DNA from 2 places in the Candidatus Seongchinamella marina genome. Region 1 is predicted to be linked to the other one. Evidence: riboswitches for the same ligand, from Rfam matches in the RefSeq annotation. Region 1 holds a riboswitch; the other holds the start of a gene.
What was found. Region 1 has a riboswitch for cobalamin ahead of EYC87_RS06190 (TonB-dependent receptor plug domain-containing protein). Riboswitches for the same ligand answer to the same signal wherever they lie in the genome.
Positions count from the first base shown of each region.

Region 2: linked by a shared signal. The riboswitch ahead of cobO (cob(I)yrinic acid a,c-diamide adenosyltransferase) and the one ahead of EYC87_RS06190 (TonB-dependent receptor plug domain-containing protein) in region 1 are both predicted to bind cobalamin.

Region 1 is NZ_SHNP01000002.1:259,504-268,640, forward strand. It holds gene EYC87_RS06180 (acyl-CoA carboxylase subunit beta) at 1-512, opposite strand, end outside; gene EYC87_RS06185 (DUF1254 domain-containing protein) at 668-2,017, shown strand; cobalamin riboswitch at 2,054-2,216, shown strand; gene EYC87_RS06190 (TonB-dependent receptor plug domain-containing protein) at 2,314-4,158, shown strand; gene EYC87_RS06195 (hypothetical protein) at 4,321-4,692, shown strand; gene EYC87_RS06200 (TolC family protein) at 4,824-6,206, shown strand; gene EYC87_RS06205 (efflux RND transporter periplasmic adaptor subunit) at 6,203-7,522, shown strand; gene EYC87_RS06210 (efflux RND transporter permease subunit) at 7,515-9,137, shown strand, end outside.
Region 2 is NZ_SHNP01000001.1:1,005,488-1,014,624, forward strand. It holds gene sstT (serine/threonine transporter SstT) at 1-287, shown strand, start outside; gene EYC87_RS04525 (cobalamin-binding protein) at 275-1,153, opposite strand; gene EYC87_RS04530 (heme ABC transporter ATP-binding protein) at 1,153-1,932, opposite strand; gene EYC87_RS04535 (FecCD family ABC transporter permease) at 1,932-2,966, opposite strand; gene EYC87_RS04540 (hypothetical protein) at 2,963-3,256, opposite strand; gene cobO (cob(I)yrinic acid a,c-diamide adenosyltransferase) at 3,259-3,867, opposite strand; cobalamin riboswitch at 3,964-4,109, opposite strand; gene EYC87_RS04550 (DUF501 domain-containing protein) at 4,203-4,712, shown strand; gene EYC87_RS04555 (c-type cytochrome) at 4,765-5,112, shown strand; gene EYC87_RS04560 (D-arabinono-1,4-lactone oxidase) at 5,115-6,488, shown strand; gene EYC87_RS04565 (DSD1 family PLP-dependent enzyme) at 6,488-7,747, shown strand; gene EYC87_RS04570 (3-deoxy-7-phosphoheptulonate synthase) at 7,988-9,040, shown strand; gene EYC87_RS04575 (alkyl sulfatase dimerization domain-containing protein) at 9,037-9,137, opposite strand, start outside.

The sequences.
Region 1 (9,137 bases):
GATGACCCCATCACCATGCTGACTACCGGAACCTGACCCTTAAGATCGGCAACCAGCTGCAGATCATTAGGGGTATTGGGGTAGCGTTCTTCGGTATTGCCCGCGCGCTCACCAGCGCCATCGAGAATGATCACTAACGGCAGGCGTTGTTCCAGTGCCAATCGTACGAGGCGGGTGCGCTTTGCGGCGTTGGCGTGACCTATTGACCCACCTTTCACGGTAAAATCTTCTGCCAGTGTTACCACGCTGTGGCCGTGAACGAGCCCGGTGCCGCCGACAATTCCGTCACCGGCCAAGGCAGGATGGCCACCGGGATGATTGCTGCCAGCCAACGCGCCAATTTCCATGAAGGTGCCGGGGTCAAACAAGCGATGGATTCGTTCTCGCGCGGACAAGCGACCCCTCGCGCGCTGCTTTTCGAGTTTTTCGGCACCGCCCATTGCCTCGGCGCTCGTCTGCCGGTGTTGCAACTCGTCCAGTAAGTTTTCCCAAAGTTTTCGACTGTCAGTCATCTTTCTTCTCCGCAACGTCGGTGTCCACTTTATTCAATTGCAGGCATGTAGGACACTGAAGCAACATTATTAACATGCCCAAGGCCAATTATGTCTACTCCAGAGCAAATATCTTTAATGTCACTCATGCTTGGAGCGCGTAAGGCGCGAGTGCTATGAAGGGCAGGACCAAAGCAGCTGTCGTCGTTGGCATCGTTCTGGCTTTGGTTGCGGCTTACGACGCATTGCAACAGGCCAAAGCAGCGGCACAGGCTTATATTTACGGTTATCCGCTGGTTGTTATGGAGCTCACGCGAAAAGCGCTTGTCGCCGATAGCCATCACAATGGGTTCACCCATGGGCGTAGATTTCCCGACCACACATTCCGTCACGTCGTGCGTCCCAATAACGACACACTGTATAGCATTGCCTGGCTGGACTTGAGCGAAGACGCTGTGGTCTTGACTGTGCCCGACACCCAGGGACGTTACTATGTTATGCCGTTAATGGATGCATGGACCAATGTGTTCGCCACTGTGGGCAAGCGCAGCTATGGCACAGCGGCGGGCAGTTATTTAATCACCGGTCCGAATTGGGAGGGTGAGGTGCCGCGAGGGCTGATTACAATCAAGTCGCCCACGAAAATGGTGTGGTTGATTGGCCGAATTCAAACCAACGGTCCCAGTGACGTTCAAAATGTCGCGCGTTTACAGGAGCAATTCGCACTAACACAATTGCAGCAGTGGGGAAGTGGTGTGTCTATACCTCACAAAATTCAGGACATTGCTGCTTCCGATGCCGGCAAGGATCCTTATCAGGAAATTGCAGACATGACCGGCGTGGAGTTCTTTTCGCTGTTTGCAACATTGTTGACCACTCAGTCACCGGCGCCTGCAGATAGTGAGATGCTGGCTACCATTGCTGATATCGGCCTGGTTCCAGGAGAGCCATTTAGCGTGGGTCCGTGGTCTGGCTGGTTGCTCGACAAGGCGAAGCACTTCACTCATCAGGGCGTTATTCGTCAGCTCGAGAAGCAGCCCGCAACTGAGAACGGTTGGTCGGTTAGGCGCAATCTTATAGGAGTTTACGGCACGCACTATGGCGTGCGAACGGGTGTGGCCATGGTGGGCCTGGGCGCCCTGCCTCCCGAGGAGGCGGTATATCCCAATACTAACGTCGATGAGAGTGGACAGGCGCTGACAGGCTCGCAAGCGTATAATTTGCATTTTCCGGCGGGGGGAACCCCTCCGTCTCAGGCGTTCTGGTCAATTACCGTTTATGACGAGCAGGGGTTTCTGGTAGAAAACTCCATTGATCGATATGCGTTGGGGGATAGGGATCAGCTGGCCTACAATCCGGATGGATCTTTGGATATTGCGATCCAGCACAATGCTCCTGAAGGTGCCGGAGCGAATTGGCTGCCTGTTCCCTCGGGGCCATTTACGCTGACGATGAGAATTTATCTGCCCGACCAGAGCTTTCTTCAGGGAAACTGGCGCTTGCCTCCCGTGGAAAGAGTCAATTAACACCTATGAGATTGACAGTACTAGGGAACTTCCATAAAGTCCGTCCCCGGTTCAGGTGCCTGTGACGCTTTTGCGCATTGCTTAAGTAAAACAGGTTAAATGGGAAGTGAGGTGATGCCAGGCATACTCCTCCGCTGCCCCCGCAACGGTCAACAGCTTTAGCTGAGAGCCCGAAACCAGCCAGAACTGAGCAACGATGGAGCGGAGGGCTTCATACATGGTTGCCCAGCACTTTTGCTGTGTCTCCTGGATTCCCTCCCTCAGTCGCCCAAATACAGGCAATTGAGGAACTTAAATTGAACAAGCTTACCCCTTCACTCGCACTTGCGTTGGCATTTGCTACTGGCAGCGTTGCTGCCCAAACTAACAACAAACTGGAAGAGATTATTGTCGTCTCGTCGCGGGTTCCCATGCCGCTGCGTGAAATAGGAACGTCCGTTTCGGTCCTGGCTGCCAGTGAAATTCAGTTTCGCGGTTACGCCTCTCTATACGACGTACTGCGCACCCAACCGGGGGTCACTGTGACCAATACTGGTGGTATGGGTGCGCCTTCAACTGTGCGCATTCGCGGCGAAGAAGGCTATCGTACCCGTGCGTATATTGACGGTATTGATATCTCGGATCCCTCGGGTATTCAGATAAGCCCCAAGTTCGAGCACTTGATGAGTGCCGGCATCAGTCGCGTTGAAATTCTGCGCGGTCCCCAGGGCCTGATGTATGGTGCCGATGCTGGCGGCGTTATCAATATTCAGACCGACTCTACCAGAGAGGGGCTTGCTGGATCGATAGAAGCAGAGGGCGGTCGTTTCGACACCCAGCGGTTCTCCGCCAATGTCGCTGGCGGCAATGGCACGGTAGATTTTTCTGCCAATGCTGCCGATTACACTACGGAAGGATTTAATGCGACAACCGGAGATATCAGCAGAGATAATGATGGCTATGACAATACTACCTTTCACGGGCGACTAGGCTGGAATGCGACCGAGGACTTACGGTTTGAGATCGTTGCTCGAGACGTAGATGGGGAGGGCGAGTACGATGATTGTTATGACGCCGATTTCCTGCTCTCTAATGATTGTAGTAACGATTACGAGCAACAGGCCTGGCGGGCAAGCGCTGATTTCCAACAAGGTAGCCTGACGCATAACCTGGCATATACCAAGTCGGAAACTGACAGTCAGTTCTACACCGAGGGCTTGCCCGCGTTTGGAGGCGAGGGTGAGGTGGAGCGCACCAGCTATTTAGGCTCCTGGGGCGCCTCTGAATCAGTGAGACTGGTCTACGGTGTAGATCTGCGCACGGATTCCTTCGATGATGGCTACAACGCTCATGAGCGCGACCAGGACGGCTATTATTTTGAATATCAGGGCAACCACCTGGAGAATGTCTTTGTCACCGCTGGCGTGCGCTACGATGACAATGAAGACTTCGGTACGCACACCACGTATCGCTTGAGTGGAGCCTACCTGTTTACGGTCGGCGCTGGCGAGATGAAACTGAAAGCAGCCTACGGCACCGGCTTTCGCCCTCCCAGTCTGTTTGAAATTGCATCCAATGATAGCGGTTATCCGCCGGCCAGCCTGGTTGATCTTGAGGAGGAGGAAAGTGGTGGCTACGATATTGGCCTGACCTGGGCGTTGGACAATGGCCTCTACCTGGAGGCGACCTATTTCGACCAGGAAATCGACAATGAGATTTTTTATGATCTTGAGTTTTTCTCGGGCTACTTGCAAGAAAACGGTACATCGGATTCCAAGGGTGTTGAACTGGTAGCCATTGCTCCTCTGGGAGCTGGTTTCAGCCTCAATAGCAATTACACCTACAACGAAACTAATAATTCTGAGGGTGAGCAACGCGCCCGTCGTCCTGAGCAAATGTTTAATCTGGGTGTGACGTGGCAGACGGCCTCTGACCGTTTGATGTTGGGCGTTAATCTACGCGGCGCTTACGACGCGGTTAGTACTAGCGGCGCAGCTCTGGATGATTACGAAACGCTTGATTTCAGCGCTGATTGGCGGGTAGTCAATGCTCTGCATTTGTACGGTCGGGTGGAGAACTTGACTGACGAAAAATATGAAGAGGTGGGCGGCTTCAACACTAGCGGGGCGGCCGGTTATGTCGGTCTGCGCTACAAATTTTAGCCCTGTTGCCTTAAATTTCGAGTCAGGCGGAGGTGGCAAATGTCACCTTTTAGCCTGTATTTTTTCACTAGCTGACACGTCAAAAGTCAAATATACTCAGAGAAGGTTAAATAATCATCGGCCGCGTTGGCGAAGACTCGAGATGCTAAAGTCAGCACAATAATGATCAAGCGACTAAAAAATGCAAATAGTCTTGCCCTGTCTTTTTTGGTGGGAGCTTTACTACTGCAGTCAGTGACCGCTGCGAGTAACGACTGCGCTATGATGGAGACATCTACCCACAGCATGCCCGCCGTGGAGATGGAGCATCACGACCACACTGGACACAACATGAGCCCAGCTGATGTGGAAGCCGCATCCATTTGTTGTGGCGATGGCATGTGCTCCATGCTCGATTGTCTCTCTGTCGTCGCATTGCCACCTGCTTTTGTCGTTGCAGGGTTGGTACCTAATGCACCGAACAAAGCAGCATTGAAGCCGCCCATTCCTCATTTCTCTCCCTCTACCCTGTTTAAGCCCCCCATAACGAGCTAACACAGGACAGGTACGTCTTTTTTTTAGCCTGACGTCACCTGCATTCCTCAAAACGTAAAGTACTTGCCAGTCGAACAGCAGTCGCTGTGCGCTGTGCGTGAAAATCGTTTTACCACCCAGGAGAGAGTTCGATGGAGTGGATAATAAATCAGTATCCGGGAATTCGGTTAACAGCCGTAGCGAGAATTATTTGCGGTCTGGGGCTCATGCTGTTGCCACTGGCTTCACATGGCGGCATGTCCATTAACGACGCCATACAGCTTGCACAGGACAATGATCCCTGGTTGCAAGGCAGCGTGCATCGAGAACAGGCATTACATGCTCAAAGCACTGCTGCGGGTGCTATGCCAGATCCGATGGTCAACCTTGGGTTCGCCAATTTACCCACTGACAGCTTCGACTTTGACCAGGAGGCGATGACCCAGTTTAAGGTTGGAGTGACTCAAACCTTATCCCGCGGCGAGACGCTGGGCCTAAAACAACGCCAGTTGGCGGTTATGGGCACGCAACAACCGTTGCAGCGGCAGAACCGAAAAGCACGAGTCGCTGTGAGTGTTAGCCATCTTTGGCTGGATGCCTATCAAGCTAAACACACTATCGATTTGATCGAGGACGATCGGGCTTTATTCGAACAGTTGGTCGATGTGGCTGAATCGAGCTATGCCACCGCCGTGGGCAAGACCCGACAGACCGACCTCGTGCGGGCTCAGTTAGAGCTCACCCGTATCGAGGATCGCTTGAGTGTATTGCATGAGCGCCTGGAGATGTCATTGGCTAAATTAGGTGAGTGGTTGATGGCGGCGCCCACCGCGGCATCGGGTGAATGGCACAATTTGGCGACGGAAAACTTTGTAATACCTGAACAGCTACCTGAGATCACGTTGGGCAGGCCAGCCTTGCTTAACACGCACCACAAGCCTGATCTCCGCGAGATCGCATCTAATCTCATTTCTCATCCAGCGATTGTGAGCCTTGACCTGAAAATTGATGCCAGTGCTACCGGTATCAAAATCGCTGAGCAAAAGTACAAGCCACAATGGAAGCTTAACGCCAGCTATGGTTACCGCGACGATGATCCTTACGGCGTTGCCAGGTCGGATTTCTTTTCGGTTGGGTTCTCTTTCGACGTGCCGCTCTTTACCTCCAATCGACAAGACCAGCAGGTACAGTCTGCAGCAGCGATGACAGAAGCGATTAGAACAGAGCGAGCGCTTCTACTTAGATCCATGGTCTCGTCTTTCGAGACTCAACGCTCACGGTTATTGCGACTTGAGGATAGGCGAGCGCTATACCAGACTCGACTGCTCAAGGAGATACAAGATCAGGCAGACGCCTCGCTAACGGCTTACACCAATGAGGAAGGTGACTTCGCAGAAGTTGTAAGGTCACATATTGCCGAACTCAATGCCCGTATCGATGCATTCAATATCGATGTCGATCGTTTGAAAACAATCGCACAGCTCAATTACTTTTTTGCAGAGGCACGATTCAAGCCTGCTGGAGAGCGCACATGAATAAGTTCAAAATCCCCTTATCCGTATTTGTGTTGGGCATGCTGTTGGCCGGCGTACTAAGCCATTACCTGACAAGCTTGTCGATAAATGACGCTGTGTCTGAAAGCATCGACAAGGTAGCTTCAACAGAGAAAAAGCCGCTGTATTGGGTGGCTCCCATGGATGCCAATTTCAGGCGCGACAAGCCGGGAAAATCTCCTATGGGCATGGACCTTGTTCCGGTTTACCCGGCTAACAGCGACGCTTCGGAGGCGGGTGCTGGGACGATTCGAGTAGCCCCTGAAATTATCAATAATCTTGGGGTTCGGACTGCAAGCGCGGTAATGAAACCCCTGCAAACCCGCATTAGAACGGTTGGGTATGTCCAGTACGATGAGGAACGGCTGATCCACATTCACCCACGGGTGGAGGGCTGGATCGAAAAACTACATGTGAAAGCTTCTGGCGACCCAGTAACCCGGGGACAGCCCTTGTATGAGCTTTATTCGCCTGAGCTGGTGAACGCTCAGGAGGAGTACCTGCTGGTGCTGAATCGTAATAATGAACGTCTTCTCCGTGCCGCAGAAGACAGGCTTGAATCGCTGCAGATTTCCACGGAGCTGGTGAGTGAACTCAAAACGTCACGCCAGGTTCAGCAAACCATAACCTTTTATGCGCCACAGGCAGGTGTCGTCGATAACCTTAACATCAGAGAGGGTTTTTATGTTCAGCCAGGGACCACTTTGATGTCCATAGGCGCGCTGGATCAGGTGTGGGTTGAGGCAGAGGTCTTCGAGCGGCAAGCTGCTTTGGTGAGCATTGGCATGCCTGTTCATATGTCGTTGGAGTATCTGCCGGGCAGGGAATGGCATGGCGAGGTTGACTACATTTATCCATCGCTGGACGAAAAGACCAGAACACTAAGGGTCAGACTGCGCTTTGATAATGCAGATGGGGTGTTACTGCCTAACATGTTTGCCCAAGTGGTCTTTCAGGCTGACAGCAAGGCTGACGCGCTGGTCGTTCCCAGGGAGGCATTGATTCGCACTGGCGATCAGAATCGCGTCGTCCTGGCGTTGGGCAAGGGCCGATTCAAATCAGTAAGCGTCAAGACTGGGCGTGTGGATGAGAACAATGCCGAGATTATAGAAGGACTGAGGAACGGTGAACGCGTCGTCACTTCCGCGCAATTTTTGCTGGACTCGGAATCAAGCAAAACGTCTGACTTTCTCAGAATGGAGGCAGCAGATGCCGTTGACCATAGTATGCACGACATGCATAAGCGTCTGAGACCCACGATCGAAGGGGCAGGCTCTGGAGCGAAGCACCATGATTAAAGCCATTATTCGCTGGTCTGTACTCAATCGACTTTTCGTGCTGCTCGCAGCTTTTGTTTTAGTCATCGCAGGGTTGTTCTCGCTTCGTAATACACCTGTAGATGCAATTCCGGATTTGTCGGACGTTCAGGTCATCATCAAAACCAACTTTCCTGGGCAGGCGCCTCAGGTCGTGGAAGATCAGGTCACGTATCCATTGACCACCGCCATGCTGTCAGTGCCAGGTGCCGTAACAGTAAGGGGCTATTCGTTTTTTGGTGACTCTTATGTGTATGTGATTTTTGACGAAGATACTGATCTCTATTGGGCCAGGTCCCGCGTGCTTGAATACTTGAGTCAGGTTGCCCCCTCGTTGCCAGCTGCTGCTCGTCCACAACTTGGACCCGACGCGACTGGCGTAGGCTGGGTTTATCTTTATGCGCTAGTTGACAGGACCGGGCAGCACGACATCAGCGAATTGCGCAGCTTGCAGGACTGGTTCCTCAAGTACGAACTTCAGACCGTCCCTGGTGTGTCTGAAGTGTCGGTGGTGGGCGGCATGGTCAAACAATACCAGGTCAGGGTTAATCCAGAAAAACTGCGCGCTTTCGATATCCCCTTGAGTCATATCCAAACGGCCATTAAGCGAGGCAATCAGGAGATTGGAGCATCTGTCATCGAAATGGCAGAAGCGGAATACATGGTACGCGCTACCGGTTACATTCAAAACCAACAGGATCTGGGGAATATTCCACTGGGCGTTAACCAGAATGGCACGCCCCTGCGCTTGAAAGACGTTGCTGAGATTGGTATCGGTCCGCAGATGCGCCGGGGTATTGCCGAGCTTAATGGAGAGGGTGAGGCTGTTGGCGGTATCGTGGTAATGCGGTATGGCGAAAACGCTCAAAACACCATCAATAACGTTAAGGCAAAGATGGAGGAGTTAAAGCAAAGTCTGCCTGACGGTGTGGAGATCGTTACAGTCTACGATCGCTCTGGTTTGATTGAGAGAGCAGTGAAGAATCTCTGGCAGAAGCTGCTTGAGGAATTCGTAGTAGTGGCACTGGTGTGTATGATTTTTCTGTTTCATGTGAGGTCATCGCTGGTAGCCATTATCAGTCTGCCAATAGGCATTCTTACGGCCTTCATCATCATGCACCTGCAGGGTGTTAATGCCAATATAATGTCTCTGGGCGGTGTTGCCATAGCGATAGGGGCGATGATCGACGGTGCAATTGTGATGATAGAAAATATGCACAAGCAAATGGAAAAGACCCCGCTGACTGATGAGAATCGTTGGCATGTCGTCGCAGCGTCAGCATCGGAAGTGGGCCCGGCACTGTTTTTCAGTCTGCTCATCATCACCGTGAGTTTTGTGCCCGTATTCGCTCTCGAGGCGCAAGAGGGGAGAATGTTCACGCCCCTGGCCTATACCAAGACCTATGCAATGGCGGCAGCGGCGGCGCTATCTATTACCTTGATACCGGTATTGATGGGATATTTTATTCGCGGCAATGTGCTACCAGAGGATAAGAATCCCTTAAACCGTGCGCTTATAGCCGGCTATATACCTGTGCTTAAAAAAACACTGCGTTTCCCTAGAGCCGTTCTGTTTTTAGCCGCAACGGTATTGGCC
Region 2 (9,137 bases), on a different contig from region 1:
AGGTTTCGCTGGCTACCGCGCTTTTGCTGTGTGTGATTAGCGCGCTGTCTGCCTGCGGGGCCAGCGGCGTTCCCTCGGGCAGTCTTTTGCTAATTCCCTTGGCGTGCTCTCTGTTTGGGATACCTCTTGACGTGTCCATGCAGGTGGTCGCGGTTGGCTTTATCATCAGTGTCATTCAAGACTCTGCAGAGACCGCTCTAAATTCCAGCACCGATGTGGTCTACAGTTATGCGGTCGATCGTTGGAGAAAAAGCGAGACACAGGTCTCTCAACCTCAAGGCAGTTGAGATCTCACTTCCGCTAATTGCGCGCAGAGATCGGCTGCGCCCAGGGCAATGCGGGCAGTCGGTCTCTGGATGATATCAGGGTGGATGTGGAGTAGGGCATCTCGCTTGACGGCGTGCAGGCTGTCATAGCGTTTCCAGTCGTCAAGCCATTCCGGTCGAGCTACCCCCATGCCACTGGCTACGATCGCGTCTGGGTTAATGTCCAGAACTGACTCCAGGCTGATTCGCGGAGCGAGCTGGGTTTCTGCAGCAAACACATTGCTTCCCCCGCAGAGGTCTATGACGTGGCTAATCATGTGTTGACCATTGATAGTCTGTAGCGGTTTATTCCATATCTGATAGAACACAGTCAGAGGTAGCTGGTTTTGATGGAGCACGCTTAGTTCTTCAATCGTATTTTCAAATGCTGTCGCGTTTAATTCGGCCTCTGCTTCAGTCCCTGCAAGCACGCCAAAGTCACGGATACTGTCGGCGATATCCTCCAGTTCCCTGGGTTCGCTGACGTAAACTTTAATCCCGAGACGCTCCAGCTGTGATCGAGCGGCGGTGCCATTGCCTGAGCCCCATAACACGACCAAATCGGGATCCATTGCCACTACGGTCTCCAGACTCCAGGCATAAGCGCTCCCGACTTGCGGAATAGACCTGGCCTGCACAGGATGGTCACTATAGTTAACGACCCCTATCAGCTTATCTCCAGCACCTGCGCTAAACAGGTTTTCCACAATATGCGGAGCGAGACCGATAATAGTCTCGGCTGGCTTAGCCAGAGTAACTTCTCGGCCAATAGAGTCAGTAACTTGTGGGCCTGCTAGACCGACACTGCTAAAGATGAGCGCAATTATAAGACCAAGCAGGCGCTGCATTAGACGTGGACAACCAGGGGTGAGTTGTTCTCAGGATGGCGCTGTACCAAGACACTGACATTAAAAATCCGTTGAAACATTGTTGGAGTAAGCACTTCCTCGGGTGTGCCGTAACTGTGTTGCGTTCCCTGATGCATGACTAGCAGCTGGTTCGCATGGGCTGAAAGCAGATTGAAATCGTGGGTTGCCAAGATAATTGTGCAACCTGTTTTTGCCAGTGTGGCAACGAGGTCTAGAACCATCCGTTGATGTGATAAATCCAGAGCAGAGTTGGGTTCGTCCAGCAGCAGCAGTCTGGTCGGGGCATCCTCTTCTCGCCAAACCTGAGCTACTGCTCGCGCCAGCTGCACGCGCTGTTTTTCGCCTCCAGAGAGCTGCGTGTAGGGGCGATGTCGAAGTTCCGTGGTGTCGGTCGCAGTCATTACCTCTTGTAAGACTTCTTTGTCACACAGGTTGCCCGAAGCATGGGGAGTTCGGCCTAGTAGGATGACTTCTTCCACGGTAAAGGGGAAATTCAGGGCGGCGCTTTGAACCTGCATCGCCAGGGCGCGAGCTCGGACTAATAACGGCCAATCTTTAAGCGGCATTTCATTGAGATACAGCTCACCGGAGGTGCAGGGTATGCCGCCGGCAATGCAGTGCAACAGGCTGCTCTTTCCGGCGCCATTGGGGCCCATCAAACCCAGTACTTGTCCGGCCTTCAAATTGAAGGAAATGTCTTGTAATAGTGGGCTGCCATAAGGGGCAGCACAGACCGAATTTAGCGATAGCACGTTCACTACTGCATTCCGTAATCGCTGCGGCGATGCAGGAGCGAGATAAAAAATGGCACGCCTATACAGGCGGTAACGATGCCAACGGGCAACTCTGTTGGCGCAATCACGGTGCGGGCGACGATGTCCGCACAGACAAGTAATATGGCTCCTGCCAGCGCAGACGCCGGCAATAAATAGCGGTGATCCGGGCCAATTAGCAGACGCACGATATGGGGAATCACCAAGCCTATAAAAGCGATCGTTCCTGCCAGTGCAACCGAGGTGCCCACAGCGACGGCAACGACAACGACAATCCAGGTCTTGGTTTTTTCCACATTTACGCCCAGATAGCGGGCTTCTGACTCCCCCAGCAACAGCGCATTAAGAGCGGTTGCATAGCGTGGCAGGGTTAAGACAACGAGTAGACATACCGCCAGGGCAGCGGTAACTCGTTGGTAATCTGCGCCGTCCAGTCCCCCCATGCGCCACAAGCTGATGCGCCTGAGTATTTCATTGGAAGAGAATAGCTCCAGAATGCTATTCATCGCGCCCGCCAGAGCAGTAATCGCGATACCTGCCAATAACATAGTGGCTACCGAGGTGCCCTGTTCGGAATTCGCTAAGCGATAAACAATGATTACCGCCAGCATGCCGCCAACGAAGGCGCCCACTGAAATCAATCCGAGACCTCCCAGGCCGGTAATCCAGCTACCAGCGCTGGCGATCATTATACTGGCGCCCAAAGATGCACCGGCGGTCACACCGATGAGTGAAGGGTCTGCCAGCGGATTGCGAAAAATACCCTGCATAGCAGCGCCGCTGATGCCGAGCATCGCGCCGACGATTGCCGCCAGTAAGGCTCGAGGCAGCCGAATCTGCCCGATGATAACGGACGCCCGGTCTCCCGATTGCTGGAGCAACTGTGTCAGCGCCTGCAGACTTTCTTCTACACCGAGACTGACACTGCCCCAGGCTAATGCCCCCAGTAATGACAAGGGCAGCAGCAATAACAAAATGACCAGTAGTCTTTTTGCCTTGATTTCGCGGCCAATGATCATGCGGCATCGAACCACTGGGAGAACAGTTGGGTAACTTTATCGCTGGTTGGCTTGAGCAGAACGGGGTTCATATCGGCCAGGGCGGGGACCCCGGGCGCTTTGGCCTGTGAAGCCTGCCTACGAGCGACTTTTCCACCTTGCGTGGTCACTGCGCTGTTGAGTAAGCTATTTTGAGATTTGAATGGAGCTGGACTAACGCTCCGTCGAAAAAGTATGCGATACAAGCCTGCCACCAGTGCGCTCTTTCCAGCATCCGACGTCGTTGCCTGTATCATTAGTGCTGCGGGCACAGTCAGTAGTCCACGCCCAGCCTGGCTTTCACACCCGCCTGAAAGGCGTGTTTTATTTCTTTTACCTCAGATACAGTATCCATCAGCTGCTGCAGTGCGGACCCGCCACCGCGGCCGGTAACGACTACACTCTGGTTGCGAGGACGGTTGGCAATGGCTTCAAGTATTGTTTCCTCTGGCAAGTATTTGTAGGCCAGCATGTAGGTTATCTCGTCGAGCACAACCAGGTCGTAACTCGGGTCGTCCAGCATCGGACGGGCCACCGCCCAGGTGTCTTGGGCTGCCTTGATGTCGCCTTCCCGGTCCTGGGTGTCCCAGGTAAAACCGGTGCCCATCTGGTAAAAGTCGACCTCCGGACAGTGATTCTTGAGATAAATTTCTTCACCGGACAGCTGCTGCCCTTTGATAAATTGAATGACGCCGACTTTATGGCCGTAGCCCAGTGCCCGCATTACCATGCCAAAGGCTGAACTGGACTTGCCTTTGCCGTTACCGGTTAGCAGAATCGAAACACCGCGCTCTTCGTCAGCGGCTTCAATATTGGAGTCGACTTTGGCCTTTTGTTTCTCCATGGAGGCTTTGTGTCGGGCGTTCTTTTTTTCGTCGTTCATGCTAGTCCTCAATATGGCCTGTTTGCTGGCAATCGAGGGAGGGAATCAGGGAACGCGATAGCGAGATCGAGCAGCCTTTAATGAAGCCCTCCGCCTCATCGGTGCAAAGTCCAGGCAGGTATCGGGCTTACAGTCATTGACTGTATACCGTTGCGGGGGCAGCGGTGGTATCTCACCACACTTCCCATTTAACCCGCCCCTCAGTTAGTCCTGTGGCGGGCACCTGGCACGGGCTGGATTGTGGGCGCGAGCCCGGTCTTTGTCAATCTGAAGGTATCTGAAAGCACTGCATAATGTCGTAGAATGCAAAGCTCATGCGTTGTGAGAAATCGATTGTGACAGTATCAGAAGTTCAGCGAGAACAAGTGGCCAGGCTGTTAGGCCGCAAGCCTCGTGGTTTGGAGGATGTACCTGTCTTGGGACCCGACGGACAACCCAGGGTGATACGTGTAGCGTCATTGGTAAACGAGAAGCCTTTTCCAACACTATTCTGGTTGGTGGACCCAGACTTGAATTATCGGATCGATGGTGAGGAGGCAAACGGATTGATTGCCCTGATGCAGGCTAAAATCAATGATAGCCTCGAGCTCAAGTCTGCTATGGTTGAAGATCATAAGTGCTACATCGCTCTTCGTGACAGCTTCATATCAGAAGAAGAGCGACGGCATATTGAGCGCCTGGGCTTCACCGATGTATTCCAGTTAAAGGGCGTAGGCGGCATCGCAGACTATACTCGCATACGCTGCCTGCATACCTGGTATGCGGCGCATCTAGTGACTGCAAATACAGTGGGCAAGTTGCTGGATGAACATTGGCGACAAAATCTGGACTCGTCTTGTCATTAATGGCGCAGGATTTATTGTAATTTGTGGTGATCGCTAACTTATAGGGTGTCTTATGTTTGTTCGCATGTCGGTTGTTGTTTTGCTAGCTTTGGTTCTAAGTGCTTGCGGTGACGCGAGCACGGTTGGCAATGAAGCGGTAAGCCGCAGTCTCAAGCCTGCCGACGCTGAACTGGCCAGTATTTATAACCGCAGCTGTCGCAGTTGTCATACGGTCGCGGGAACGGGGTCCCCGCTCACGGGTGACAAGATTGCATGGGCTCCGCGCATGGCAAAGGGTATCAACACACTGCTGGATAATGTGGTTAATGGCTATGGTGGAATGCCGCCCCTTGGGCTTTGTATGGACTGTGATGCTGACCAGTTCGAGGCGTTGATCGTGTTCATGGCGACAGGGCAATAGCAATGTTGAATAGACGCAACCTGATTGCGGCAATGGGTGGACTCGCATTGGCGAGTCGCTATGGTGTACTTCCTGCAATGGCTGCAGAGAAACGTCGCCTACCATGGCGCAATTGGTCGGGTTCCCAGCAATGTCTGCCTCAGTCGCGTATTGCGCCCGCAAGCCTGGCCGAACTGCAGGAGTTGGTGGCAAGTACCGAGGGAATTATTCGCCCGGTTGGCGCTGGGCATTCCTTCTCTCCTTTGGTTCCAACGGATGACACCCTGGTTTCCTTATCTCGATTGGGTGGCGTGAGTGATGCCGATAGTGCGACGCTGCAGGCCACAATTGGCGGAGGCACCCGCTTGGGGGATATAGGGCAGCCGCTGCAAGATGCAGGTCAGGCATTGATTAACATGCCTGACATCGACGAGCAGACGCTCGCTGGCAGTTTGGCGACTGCAACCCATGGTACGGGCGCTGGGTTGGGCTGCATGTCTACCTTTGTAAAGGGTCTACAAATTGTCAACGCTCGCGGCGAACTGGTGGATTGTGATGCGCGCAACAAGCCTGAATTGTTTCAGGCGGCCAAAGTTTCGTTGGGCAGCCTGGGTTTGATCACTCAGGTCCGAATGCAAAGCGTGGAGCCCTATCGACTGCGTCGCGAAACCGTGTGGATGGAATTTGAAGAAATGTTGGAAAATGCCGACAGCATGGCTGACCAGCATCGAAACTTCGAGTTTTACTACGTGCCGTTTTCCGGTATGGGTTTCACCGACGTTCATGACCTCACCGACGAGCCTGTGGGTACCACTGGCAAGAATGACCCCAACGAAGGGGCAATGGAACTTAAGATGCTGCGGGATTGGTTGGAGTGGTCACCCACCCTGCGGCGATTGGTTCTGGGCTCCTATGCCAGCACTATTCCCGATGAGATCACCATTGGTAACTCCTGGAAAAACTATGCCAATGAACGCAACGTGCGTTTTAATGAGATGGAGTATCACCTGCCGCGAGAGGCGGGCTTAAAGGCATTAAGAGAAATCGTTGCAACGCTTGAAAGCAGTCATCATGAGGTGTTTTTCCCCATTGAAGTTCGCTATGTCAAAGGGGACGATATCTGGCTTAGCCCGTTCTATCAGCAGGACTCTCTGTCAATCGCGGTACATCGTTACTTTGAAGAGGATTACAAACCCTACTTCAAAACACTGGAACCGATATTTAGAAAATATGGCGGTAGGCCGCATTGGGGAAAACTGAACAGTCTGGGCGGCGCCGACTTCAAGGAATTGTATCCACACTGGAACGACTTCGCTGAGGTGCGTGCCCACATGGACCCAACAGGACGCTTTCTTAATCCGTACCTGCGTGATTTGTTTATGGGCGAGACCGGCTGATGAACCGACGTAGCGTGCTGCTTGGAGCGGCCGGATTGGCGGGTGCCGGGTGGTTGCTGCGTCCCACAGATACGGGAGAGAACCACGCGCCGTATTTTCAAGCGCTAAGCGAAGGTCTGGGTCAGCAGGGCAGAGCGGTGCCTACTCTGGTTATAGACCGCAACGCATTGCATGAAAATATAGCGACCTTAAAGCGTCATATTGATGATCGCTTTGCCTATCGTATCGTGGCTAAGTCGCTTCCGTCCCTGCCGCTGCTAGAAGAGGTGATGAAATACTCGGGCAGTAATCGACTGATGTTGTTCAACCAGCCATTTATTAATCAGGTGGCGGTGGCTTTTCCAGAAGCAGATGTTCTACTCGGTAAACCGATGCCCGTCGCTGCGGCAAGAAGTTTTTATGCAGAATATTCAGGTGGGCCATTCACCGCTTCCCAACAATTACACTGGCTGCTGGATACACCTGAGCGCGTTATGCAATATGCTGCTCTGGCGTCGGAGTTGGGTGAGACCCTGTCCATTTGTATTGAGCTGGATGTGGGGTTGCACAGAGGTGGAGTCAGTAATGATTTTGACTTTCTTGAGATGTTGACGCTGCTGCAGGATTCGGAGCATTTAAAGTTTCGCGGACTCATGGGTTACGAACCGCACATTGTGAAAGTGCCGGGCAACCCGGAAACCTATCGAGATGCTTCGATGGCTGCTTATAGCCATTATCTTGAACTGGCTCGCAATACTTTGGCCGCGGATTGGCCAGTGGCTCCCATCCTGAATGCGGCGGGGAGCCCTACCTATCAGCTATATGATCGCGGTGACTATCCCTTCAATGAATTGGCAGCGGGCTCGTGCCTGGTGAAGCCTTCTGACTTCGATCTGCCCTCGCTGGAAGATCATATTGCCGCCAGCTACATCGCTGCCCCGGTGCTTAAACGGCTTGAGCAAACACGTATTCCAGGGATTGATTTGGGCAAGTTGCAGGCTATGTGGAACCCAAATCGCGAGCGTGCGTTTTTCACCTATGGTGGCTATTGGAAAGCAGAACCGGTCTCTCCCCGAGGCCTGAGTACCAATCCGCTGTACGGTCGTTCAACTAATCAAGAGCTGTTTAATGGTTCCAGCAGTGTTGATCTGCAGCCTGATGACTGGGTGTTTTTGCGCCCTACGCAGAGTGAGTTTGTGTTTTTACAGTTTGGTGATATCGCCGTTTATGAAGCGGGTCGCGTGACCGAACAGTGGCCAGTGTTCATGACCGAGGCCTGAATTTGGGCTTTGCGGTCCCCGCCAGTGCATGAGAGCTTTAACCTGTGCATCCCTGACGAACAAGGAGCCCCGTTGCGCCAGCGTTGCGCGGCTCAAAGTATCTCAGAAGCCTAACGGCAGCAATTGATCTTGGGTAATAGTAATACCCTCTAATGCCAAGAGATCATGCCGGTGTTATATTGTCCGCCTTTTTTAGAGGGTTATCTCTCTTAGCTAAAGCCACAGAAAGGTTTATTGAACATGACTGCCAATACAGACGATCTCCGGATTCAGAAAACCAAGGAGCTGATGTCTCCTGAGCAATTAATTGGAGACATTGGTGTTAGTGATGCTGCTGCCTCTGTCGTCGCCAACGCGCGGCGAAGCATACACAACATACTTACTGGCGAAGATGATCGCCTGCTGGTAATCGTGGGCCCCTGTTCTATCCATGACCCGGATGCCGCGCGGGAATACGCAGGGAAATTAAAAGCCGCGGCCGACGCGGTTGCCGACGATGTATTCGTGGTGATGCGAGTGTACTTCGAGAAACCACGCACCACGGTGGGCTGGAAAGGCCTGATAAACGACCCCGATCTGAACAATACATTTCAAATTAGCAAAGGTTTGCACCTCGCGCGGAGGCTTCTCGCTGACCTTGCAGACATGGGGCTACCGACCGGCACTGAATACCTGGACTTGATCAGCCCGCAGTATTACGCGGACTTGATCTCCTGGGGGGCTATTGGCGCGCGCACTACCGAGAGTCAGACTCATCGGGAACTGGCGTCCGGCCTTTCTTGCCCCGTCGGCTTTAAGAACGCTACAGACGGCGATATTCAGGTCGCTGTCGATGCTATTAACTCAGCCTCACAGCCTCACAACTTTTTATCGGTGACCAAGCAGGGACACTCGGCAATTTTTCAGACCGCTGGCAATGAGGACTGCCATATTATTCTTCGCGGAGGCAGGCACCCCAATTACGATATGTTCTCAGTCGATGACGCCAGTAATATGTTGACCAAGGGAGGTCTGGCCGCACGAATCATGATTGATGCCTCCCATGCCAATAGTCGAAAAATTCCCGCTCGCCAGCTGGATGTAGCCTCAGATATCGCTACACAGGTGGCTCGAGGCAACAACAATATTTTCGGCATCATGCTTGAAAGTAATCTGGTAGAGGGTCGCCAGGACGTAGTGTCGGGGCAGCCACTAACTTACGGGCAGAGTATCACTGACGCTTGCGTTAACTGGGATGACACCCAGTCATTGCTGCTGGAACTGGCCACTGCGGTGCAACTGCGTCGCGGCTAGCGCCTGCGAGCTCGTTCTTTGGCCGCAGTCATTTGGTCCAGGTAAGTCAGCATCTCCATGGTATTCGTATCCGGATCGAGAATCCTTGACTTGTATA